DNA from 2 places in the Martinezella lusitana genome. Region 2 is predicted to be linked to the other one. Evidence: predicted binding sites of a transcription regulator. Region 2 holds the regulator's gene; the other holds the start of a gene.
The links. Region 2 encodes PhoB, which activates phosphate uptake and scavenging genes when phosphate is short. Its sites were predicted from a motif close to TGTCATNNANCTGTCAT; they were not measured.
Positions count from the first base shown of each region.

Region 1: a site for PhoB is predicted at 1,366-1,382, ahead of ugpB (sn-glycerol-3-phosphate ABC transporter substrate-binding protein UgpB). Genes of this name have one in related genera too.

Region 1 covers NZ_CP050307.1:723,662-729,052, reverse strand. The annotation lists gene HB780_RS06430 (KTSC domain-containing protein) at 205-411, opposite strand; gene HB780_RS06425 (GNAT family N-acetyltransferase) at 505-1,095, opposite strand; gene ugpB (sn-glycerol-3-phosphate ABC transporter substrate-binding protein UgpB) at 1,609-2,919, shown strand; gene ugpA (sn-glycerol-3-phosphate ABC transporter permease UgpA) at 2,987-3,868, shown strand; gene ugpE (sn-glycerol-3-phosphate ABC transporter permease UgpE) at 3,878-4,726, shown strand; gene HB780_RS06405 (sn-glycerol-3-phosphate import ATP-binding protein UgpC) at 4,726-5,391, shown strand, end outside.
Region 2 covers NZ_CP050308.1:3,054,307-3,059,697, reverse strand. The annotation lists gene HB780_RS28485 (aspartate aminotransferase family protein) at 1-115, opposite strand, end outside; gene HB780_RS28480 (GcrA family cell cycle regulator) at 544-1,080, shown strand; gene phoB (phosphate regulon transcriptional regulator PhoB) at 1,168-1,851, opposite strand; gene phoU (phosphate signaling complex protein PhoU) at 1,883-2,596, opposite strand; gene pstB (phosphate ABC transporter ATP-binding protein PstB) at 2,648-3,463, opposite strand; gene pstA (phosphate ABC transporter permease PstA) at 3,478-4,812, opposite strand; gene pstC (phosphate ABC transporter permease subunit PstC) at 4,809-5,391, opposite strand, start outside.

The DNA.
Region 1 (5,391 bases), on a different replicon from region 2:
TAAGCCCCGATACTGGAAACGATCGAAATTGACCGGCCCTGCCAGCGTGCAAAGTTGCGACGCATCGGCAATCCCGTGCTTAGAATATTGTCTATAAAATTAGTGGACTAAAGGTATTCTGGTTCGTTTGACGCGACGTTCGAAAAATACCGTTTCAAACTTATACCGGTCATCCCTCCGCCGAGGGCCATCCGGCATCGAGCTTTAGGCAACGCGCTCGAAGCGGGTGCGGATATGTTCGATGTAATGCTGGCCGGGCGAAGCCGCCTTGACCATGGCGAGAGCGGCCTTTTCAGGAACGCCGGCAAACAGGCGCTCCTCGCCATTTTTGAAGCGAATATAGAGACGTCCGTCCTCGGGGTGGAAAGCGACGGATTTAATGATTTTCGATGAAACTGGAAACTCTTTCATGGTGACCTCTTCTTTGAAGCGGTTATCCCACGAAAACCCCAACATCGAGTGAAGTGACCTAGTTAAAGAAGAGTAGTCTGCAACCATCAGTTTTTATCGAATGGCGGAAGCGATCTCCGGCGACGTTGTATCACCCTCCCCCAAGGCCCGTTGCATCAGCACAGTATCGACCCATCGGCCAAGCTTGAAACCGGCGGATTTGAACGTTCCTATGGGCTGGAACCCCATGCGGCGATGGAGTGCGAGCGAGCCTGCATTGCCGCTGTTGCCGATGACGGCCAGCATCTGTCGCCATGGTCCCTTTTCACAGCGGACAATGAGTTCCTGAAGAAGCGCGCTGCCGACGCCCCGGCCGCCGAGACCATCCGCGACATAGACCGAATCCTCGATTGAGAAACGATAGGCAGGACGAGGCCGATAGGCGGTCGCATAGCTGTAGCCGACGATCTCGCCATTCAATTCGGCAACGAGATAGGGCAACCCCGTGCCGAGCACGGCGGCGCGACGCAAACGAAGTTCGTCGACCGACGGCGGCACCTCCTCAAATGTCGCCAATCCATAGAGAACATGGTGGGTATAGATATCGCGTATAGCCCCCATATCCTCATCACTGGCATCGCGAATGACGGGCCGATCCCGCTGAATGGACATGTCTCGGTCTTTCAAAGTCTGCCCGCTTTCCATTGCGCCATCTCTTCTCAGCAAGCCGTTGTCTTTAACGACGCCGCATCATGGAGAATGACGGACCATAGATGAAGCTTTTGTCGATTATGCTTCGCATAAGGAAAACTTTGCCTATCCACTAACCCAGTATCGCACCGAAACCTTGTCGGACGGTCGTTTGAACATGTCGAGCCACTCGACCGCGCGCAGGCAGCAGTTGGGGAAAAAACCGAATGAAACTCTTGCCGTGGCGCTCAGACTCCGGCGATCTTAAATCTTTGCGCGCCGCACTGTCACAAAACTGTCGTATATTCTCATTTCTCAGCATACATAGATGGATCGGTTGATTCAGTCGTCGTCGCCTCTTTCCAGCGAGAGGCAAGAATTGACGAAGGGCCAGTCGGTCTTGCCGCGAGGAATTCGTTTCAAGTCGTGGCTTTCGAATGGAATGTCCGGCATGGGGATCGAGGAGGATCCCCGCCGGAAATTAGGGCCGGGCGTGGTCTGCGCCTGTCGGGACACTTGGGAGGAAACATGTCCGTACGTTTTATTTGCGCCTCAGCTGCGGCGATCGCCATCTCGCTTTCCATGACATCGAACGCATTTGCGCTGACCGAGCTGCAATGGTGGCACGCCATGTCGGGCGCCAACAACGAGGTCGTCGAGCAACTCGCCAAGGAGTTCAACGAGAGCCAGACGAATTACAAGATCGTGCCTGTTTTCAAGGGCACCTATCCGGAAGCGTTGAATGCCGGCATCGCCGCGTTCCGAGCCAAGCAGGCTCCGGCGATCCTCCAGGTCTTTGATGCCGGCAGCGGCGTGATGATGGGGGCCGAAGGCGCGATCATGCCGGCAGCCGACGTGCTGAAGAAGGGCGGCTATACGTTCGACAAGTCGCTGTATCTGCCTGGTATCGTCTCCTACTATTCCAGGCCTGACGGCACGATGCTGTCGTTTCCCTACAACTCCTCCTCGCCGATCCTTTATTATAACAAGGACACCTTCAAGAAGGCTGGGCTCGACCCGGAAAGCCCGCCGAAGACCTGGTCCGATGTCTTCGACGCCGCCAAAAAGATCAAGTCGAGCGGTGCATCGGCCTGCGGTTTCACCTCCACCTGGCTCACCTGGATCCAGACCGAGAACTTTGCCGCCTGGAACAATGTCGCCTATGGCAGCAATGAAAACGGACTCGGCGGCACAGACGTCAAACTCGAATTCAATTCGCCACTTTTCGTGAAGCATTTCCAGGCGATTGCCGATCTCGCCAAGGACGGCACCTTCCGCTATGGCGGCCGCACATCAGAGGCCAAGCAGCTCTTCACCTCGGGCGAATGCGGCATCCTGACGGAATCCTCCGGCGGTCTCGGTGACATCGTCAAGAGCGGCATGAATTACGGCATCGGACAGCTCCCCTACGACGAAGGCGAAGGCCGGCCGCAGAATACCATCCCTGGCGGGGCCAGCCTTTGGGTTTTCGGGGGCAAGAGCGATACCGAATACAAGGGCATTGCCGAATTCTTCCACTTCCTCTCGCAGACCAAGATCCAGGCGCGCCTGCATCAGGTCTCCGGCTACTTGCCGGTGACGATGGCTGCCTATGAAGAGACGAAGAAGTCCGGCTTCTATGACAAGAATCCTGGTCGCGAAACGCCGATCCTGCAGATGCTGGGCAAGGCGCCGACCGCCAACTCCAAGGGCGTGCGCCTCGTCAACCTGCCGCAGGTACGCGACATCATGAACGAGGAGTTCGAGGCGATGCTGGCCGGCAAGCAGGACGCGAAAACGGCGCTCGATAAAGCCGTCGAGCGCGGCAACGCCGCCATCCAGCAGGCCATTGGCAATTGACGCATTGATGCGGTCCGGCCCGCAGCTGTTATGGCTGCGGGCAATTTCCCTGCCCTAGGAGATCGCTGTGCAGCGCGTTGTCTTTCCCAACAAGATCCTTCCCTATCTCCTTGTCGCTCCGCAGATCATCCTGACGGTGGTCTTCTTTTTCTGGCCGGCGAGCCAGGCGCTATACCAGTCGATGCAGCGCGAAGACCCCTTCGGGCTGAAGAGCAGCTTTGTGGGGCTCGCCAATTTCCGCGCTGTACTGTCCGACGAGACCTATCTGCATTCCCTACAGGTGACGGTGATCTTCAGTGTATCGACGGCGCTACTATCGATGATCGTCGCGCTCGCACTTGCGACGGCCGCCGACAAGGTGGTGCGCGGCCAGACCCTGTATCGCACGCTGCTGATCTGGCCCTATGCGGTCGCGCCCGCCGTGGCCGGCATGCTCTGGCTCTTCATGTTCAATCCGGCGATGGGTACCCTCGCCTATATTCTCCGCCGCAACGGCTTTGCCTGGGATCCGCTTTTGAACGGCGATCAGGCGATGGTGCTGGTGATCGTTGCCGCCGCCTGGAAGCAGATCAGCTACAACTTCCTGTTCTTCGTTGCCGGTCTGCAGGCAATCCCGAAATCGCTGCTCGAAGCCGCCTCCATTGATGGCGCGCGCGGCAGCAGGCGCTTCTGGACCATCGTCTTTCCTCTGCTGGCGCCGACGACCTTTTTCCTGCTGGTGGTCAACACGGTCTACGCCTTCTTCGACACCTTCGGCATCATCCATGCCGTCACCGGCGGCGGACCGGCCAAGGCGACGGAGACCCTCGTCTACAAGGTCTACAATGACGGTTTCGTCAATCTCAACCTCGGTTCGTCGGCGGCACAGTCGGTGATCCTGATGGTGATCGTCATCGCGCTCACCGCGTTCCAGTTCCGCTTCGTCGAGAAGCGTGTGCACTATGCGTGAGGTGAACCGATGATCGAAAAACGTCCCGTTGCCAATCTCGTCGGCCATCTGATGCTGATCATCGGCATCATCATCGTCGCCTTCCCGATCTATTATACGTTCGTCGCCTCGACGATGACGTCAGCCGAAATTCTGCGGCCGCCGATCTCGCTGCTGCCCGGCGGTCATTTTGTCGAGAATTATGGGGAGGCGCTCTCCGGCGGCGTCGAGCGCGTGGTCGGCGTCAGCCTGCCGCGCATGCTATGGAACACGTTTGTCGTGGCCGTCGTCATCGCCGTCGGCAAGATCGCGATCTCCTTCCTGTCAGCCTTCGCTATCGTCTTCTTCCGCTTCCCATTGCGCATGGTGTTCTTCTGGATGATCTTCGTGACGCTGATGCTGCCGGTCGAGGTCCGCATCCTGCCGACATACAAGGTCATCGTCGATCTCGGCATGATCGACACCTATGCCGGCCTGACCCTGCCGCTGATGGCATCGGCAACGGCCACCTTCCTGTTCCGGCAATTCTTCCTAACTGTTCCGGGCGAACTGCTGGAAGCCGCCCGCATCGACAATGCCGGACCTTTCCGTTTCATGCGCGATATCCTGCTGCCGTTGTCGAAGACCAATATCGCCGCCCTGTTCGTGATCCTCTTCATCTATGGCTGGACGCAATATCTGTGGCCGCTGCTCGTCACCAACGACGCCAAGATGTCGACGATCATCATCGGGCTCAGGAAAATGGTGGATTTCGCCGATGCGGCGACGCCGTGGAATTTCGTGATGGTGACGGCGATCCTGGCGATCATTCCGCCCATCGTCGTCGTGGTGCTGATGCAGCGCTGGTTCGTCAAAGGTCTTGTGGAGACGGAGAAATAATGGCTGGGATCACCCTCAAGGATGTCCGCAAAACCTACGGCGGCGGCATCGACGTCATCAAAGGCGTGTCGCTTGATATTGCCGACGGCGAGCTCGTCGTGCTGGTTGGGCCTTCCGGCTGCGGCAAGTCCACGCTTCTGCGCATGATTGCCGGACTGGAAAGCATCACATCGGGCACGGTGTCGATCAATAGTCGCGTGGTAAACGAGCTGGAACCGTCGGACCGCGACATCGCCATGGTCTTTCAGAACTATGCGCTCTATCCGCATATGACGGTGCGCCAGAACCTGGCCTACGGGTTGAAGAATCGCAACACGCCGAAGGACGAGATCGAGCGGCGGATTGACAAGACGGCCCGCTCGCTGGAGATCGAACAATTTCTGGAACGCAAGCCGCGCCAACTGTCCGGCGGCCAGCGCCAGCGCGTCGCCATGGGCCGCGCCATCGTGCGCGAGCCGGCCGCCTTCCTGTTTGACGAGCCGCTCTCCAATCTCGATGCCAAGCTGCGCGTGCAGATGCGCGTCGAGATCAAGCGGCTGCAGCGATCGCTGGCAACCACCAGCGTCTATGTCACGCATGACCAGATGGAGGCAATGACGCTGGCCGACCGGCTGGTGGTGTTGAATGGCGGCCGGATCGAGCAGGTCGGCACGCCCATCGAGCTC
Region 2 (5,391 bases):
CGGCGAAATCGAGATAGCGCTCGCCGGTCTCCGTGAACAGCCATACACCCTCTCCTCGCTCAAACCGCAGCGGGGCGCGCATATAGGTGTCATAAAGCGGCGCGGTTTCAGCCATGGCGCATGTCTCCTCGATCACAACCTTTAGGGCCAATCGTTTCCTTCAAGTGAAACGGGCCCGGAAAAATCAAAAATGCCGCCTTGCGGCGGCGTGGGTACTATTGATGTTTTGCACCGCGATGTCAACAAAACAGGCAATTTCGCGGACGCAGCAGAGCGCCCCTCGGCGAGAGGTATGTCTCTAGTTGCTAATATTGCAAAAATGCCACGCTTGCACAAGCAAGTTGGGGAAAACCCCGAAATCGATTCCCCAGGAATCATGCGACTCTTGTCACGGAGTCAGCCTCACACTAGGTTAAATCTCAATTACTAGACTGCATGCGGCGGAACTAGTCACCACAATTTTTTAAGCGTTTCGTGCCTCGATCCCATCTGAGGCAATGGTGAAGGATTCTGCCATCGGAAACGCGACAGCGGAGACAGGGCATGAATTGGACAGACGAACGCGTCGAGAAGCTGAAGAAGCTGTGGTCCGAGGGTTTGAGCGCGAGCCAGATCGCGGCACAGCTCGGTGGTGTCAGCCGTAACGCCGTCATCGGCAAGGTACATCGCTTGAGCCTGCCGGGCCGAGCGAAGGCAGGCGGCACGGCAACTGCGGCCCGGGCACAGAAGCGCAACACTTCGGCGCCGCGCGCACCGAACTACGCCTCGCGCGTTGCAACCCGCACGGTTACCCGTCAGCAGGGCGCAACGATGCTCAAGGAAGAAGTCGAGATCGATACGGTCAACGAGATCGAATATCGTCCGGCCTCCAATGTGGTCGTTCCGATCTCGCGCCGCCTCGGTCTAACGGAACTTACCGAACGCACCTGCAAGTGGCCGGTCGGCGATCCGCTGAAGGATGATTTCCACTTCTGCGGCAATGATAGCCCGGATGCATCGCCCTATTGCGGCTACCATCAGCGCCTGGCCTACCAGCCGGTGCATGAACGGCGCCGGCCTGCGGCTCAACCGCGCGGCTGAGATGCCTTATAGCTGAATGAAAGAAACGGGCCGAAAGGCCCGTTTTCTGTTTCCGCCGCTATGTTGGATGGCTGACCGGTTTCCCGCTCAGGCTTCCATGGAATAACCCGCGCCGCGAACGGTGCGGATGACATCCTGCATATTGGAGAAGTTCAGCGCCTTGCGCAGGCGTCCGACATGGACGTCGACAGTGCGTTCGTCGACATAGATGTCATGTCCCCAGACACCGTCGAGGAGTTGCGACCGCGAGAAGACGCGGCTCGGCGAAGCCATCAGGAATTCCAGCAGGCGGAATTCCGTCGGCCCCAACCGCACTTCGCGGCTCTTGCGGTGGACGCGATGGGTCTCGCGGTCCAGTTCGATATCGCCACAGCGCAGAACCGTGGAGAGGACCTCCGGACGGGCACGGCGCAGCATCGCCTTGACGCGAGCCATCAGCTCCGGCGTCGAGAACGGCTTGACGACATAATCGTCGGCGCCGGTGGAAAGGCCGCGTACGCGCTCGCTTTCCTCGCCGCGGGCGGTGAGCATGATGATCGGCAGGCGCTCCGTTTCCGGCCGCATGCGCAGCCGGCGGCAGAGCTCGATACCCGACACGCCGGGGAGCATCCAGTCAAGGATCAGAAGATCGGGGATGCGCTCCTGGAGGCGAAGTTCGGCTTCGTCTCCTCTCAGAATGGTATCGACCTCGAAGCCTTCGGCCTCCAGATTGTAGCGCAGCAGAACGCTGAGCGCTTCTTCGTCTTCTACAACAGCAACTCTCGGAACCATGTGTCTCTGGTCTCCTTTCTTGGCGTCTTCGTTATTCCGTCAGCGCACCGACGGTGTTGGCGGTATCGTCTTTCGGGCGCTCGCCCTCGGGCTGGCTGCCGGTCGCCATGTAATAGATCGTCTCGGCGATGTTGGTGGCATGGTCGCCGATGCGCTCGATGTTCTTGGCGCAGAAGAGAAGATGCGTGCAGGTGGTGATGTTGCGCGGATCTTCCATCATGTAGGTCAGCATCTCGCGGAAGAGCGAGGTGTACATCGCGTCGATTTCCTCGTCGCGCTCACGGATCGACACGGCCTTGTCTGGCGAACGGGTCGTGTAGACGTCGAGTACTTCCTTGAGCTGGCTGAGCGCCAGTTCGGAAAGATGCTCAATACCCCGCGCCAGGCTGCGCGGAACGCCGGTGCCCTGCACGGCGATGACGCGCTTGGCGGTGTTCTTGCCGAGGTCGCCAACGCGCTCCAGATCGGCGGCGATGCGAATGGAGCCCATGATTTCGCGCAGGTCGGCGGCCATCGGCTGCCGGCGAGCAATGGTGACGATTGCCTTGTCGCCGACTTCGCGTTCGGCATGGTCGAGGACGACGTCGTCGGAGATGACCTTTTGCGCAAGAGCAACATCGCCGTGCACCAGCGCGCGGACGCTGTCGCTGACCATCTGCTCCGCCAGGCCGCCCATTTCGGCAATGCGGCGCGTCAGGAACTTCAGGTCTTCGTCGTAGGCAGAGAGAATGTGAGTAGAGACCATTTTTCTATCCTCAGGGTGAAACTTGTGATGGTAGCCGCGCGCGGGACATCATCAACCAAAACGGCCCATGATGTAATCCTGCGTGCGGAAATCGTCGGGATTAGTGAACATCTTATCGGTATCGTTCTCCTCGACCAAATGGCCGAGGTGAAACATTGCGGTGCGTTGCGAGACACGGGCTGCCTGCTGCATGGAATGCGTCACGATGACGATCGTGAAGTTTTCCCGCAGCTCGTGAATCAGTTCCTCGACCTTGGCCGTGGCGATGGGATCGAGCGCCGAGCACGGCTCGTCCATGAGAATGACTTCCGGGCTGACGGCGACGGCACGAGCGATGCAGAGGCGCTGTTGCTGGCCGCCGGACAGACTGGTTCCGGCTTCCTGCAGCCGATCCTTCACCTCGCCCCAGAGACCGGCCTTCTGCAGGCTGGTTTCGACGATATGATCGAGATCGGCCTTGGAGCGGTGAAGCCCGTGAATGCGCGGGCCATAAGCGACGTTCTCGTAGATCGACTTCGGGAAGGGATTGGGCTTCTGGAACACCATGCCGACGCGGGCGCGCAGCTCCACGACGTCGATGGCGCTGTCATAGACATCCTGATCGTCGAGCGTGATCTTGCCGGTGACGCGGCAGGTGTCGATCGTGTCATTCATGCGGTTCAAGCAGCGCAGGAAGGTGGACTTGCCGCAGCCGGACGGGCCGATCAGCGCGGTGACCGTATTGACGCGGATGTTCAGGTCCACACCGAACAGCGCGCGCTTGTCACCATAATAGACCGAGACATCGTGACCGATCATCTTGTAGGGGATCGTCGTCATCTTCCTGGCCAATGCCTTCTCGCCTGCGGCTTCCGTCATCATGTTCATTCCGTCTTCTCCCTCTACCAGCGCCGCTCGAAGCGACGACGCAGCAGGATGGCCCCGATGTTCATCGCAACAAGGAAGAAGAGCAGGACGATAATGGCCCCGGAGGTTCGCTCGACAAAGGCGCGTTCGGCTTCGCTCGCCCACATGTAGATCTGCACCGGCAGGGCCGTCGCCGGATCGAGCGGCGACGTCGGATAATTGGCGACAAAGGCGACCATGCCGATCAAGAGCAGCGGCGCGGTTTCGCCGAGCGCATGCGCCAGCCCGAGGATCGTGCCGGTCAGGATGCCGGGCATGGCCAGCGGCAGGACATGGTGGAACACCACCTGCATCCGCGAGGCGCCAAGGCCTAGCGCCGCACTTCGGATCGATGGCGGCACCGCCCGCAACGCCGAACGCGTGGCGATGATGATCATCGGCAGCGTCATCAGGCTGAGCACCAGTCCTCCAACCAGCGAGGCCGAACGCGGCAGGCCCATGACGTTGATGAACACCGAAAGGCCAAGCAGGCCGTAGACGATCGACGGCACGGCGGCGAGATTGTTGATGTTGACCTCGATCAGATCCGTCAGCCGGTTCTTCGGCGCGAATTCCTCGAGATAGATCGAGGCGGCGACGCCGACCGGCAATGCCAGCACCAGCACGGTCAGCATCAGATAGAGCGAACCGATCAGCGCGACGCCGAGGCCGGCGGCTTCCGGACGACTGGAATTGCCCGACAGGAAAAGGCCGCTATTGAACGCCTTATGGAGCGCGCCGCTGGCGGTAAGCTGCTTCATCCAGCCGAGCTGCCTGTCGGAGACCTTGCGATCCTTTTCATCCGCCGTCAGGTCGATCTGCCCCTTGTTGGCGGAATCGATGTTGGCGTCGACGAGGAAGGTCATCTTCACCGTTTTCCCGATGATGAACGGATCGGCCATAACCTCGTTGCGCAGCGCGATGCGCGCACTGTCCGACACCATCGCCGTCGCCTCGCGAACGAGCGCGCGATTGGCCGGATCGATGCCGAGCGTCTTCACGAGGGCATCGCGAACGAGAAGCGGATAATTGGCCGCGATCAGCACCTTCGGATCGCTGGCGCGCTTGCCGGCGGGATCGATCACCGTCTCGGTAAACTCGATCGGCAGGGTGATCGAGGTCTGCACGAAAGCGGTATAGCCATGGCGCACCACGGTCGAGACCAGGATGAGCAGGAAGACAAGGCCGAAGATGACGGCGGCGATGCCATAGGCGCGGAACCGGCGCTCGGCGGCATAACGGCGCTTGATGCTGATATCGCGCCGTGCCGGTGTGCCAGACGTCAGCCCGCGCGGGATCGGCAGCTTTGCTGAGGATACGAGATCGCTCATTCGTATTGCTCCCTGTAGCGGCGGACGATGTAGAGCGCGTAGACGTTCAGGCACAAGGTCAGACAGAAGAGCGTGATGCCGAGCGCAAAGGCGACCAATGTCTGCGGCGAGGTGAATTCGAGGTCGCCGGTCAGCTGGTTGACGATCTTCACGGTGACCGTCGTCATCGGCTCGAAGGGATCGAACTGCATGCGGGCGGCGACGCCAGCGGCGAGCACGACGATCATCGTCTCGCCAAGCGCGCGGGAAGCGGCCATCAGCAGGGCCCCGACGATGCCCGGAAGTGCTGCCGGCAGCAGGACGCGCTTGACCGTTTCCGATCGCGTCGCGCCGAGGCCGAGCGAGCCGTCGCGCAGCGCGCGCGGCACCGCCATGATGATGTCGTCGGAGAGCGAGGAGACGTAGGGGATCAGCATGACGCCCATGACGAAGCCGGCGGTCAGGACGCTCTGTGCCTCGATGAAGCTCGCATAATTGCCCGTCAGCAGACCGTTGATATCAGCGGAGATGTCGCGCAGGAAAGGCCCGACGGTCACCAGCGCGAAGAAGCCGTAAACGATGGTCGGAATGCCGGCCAGC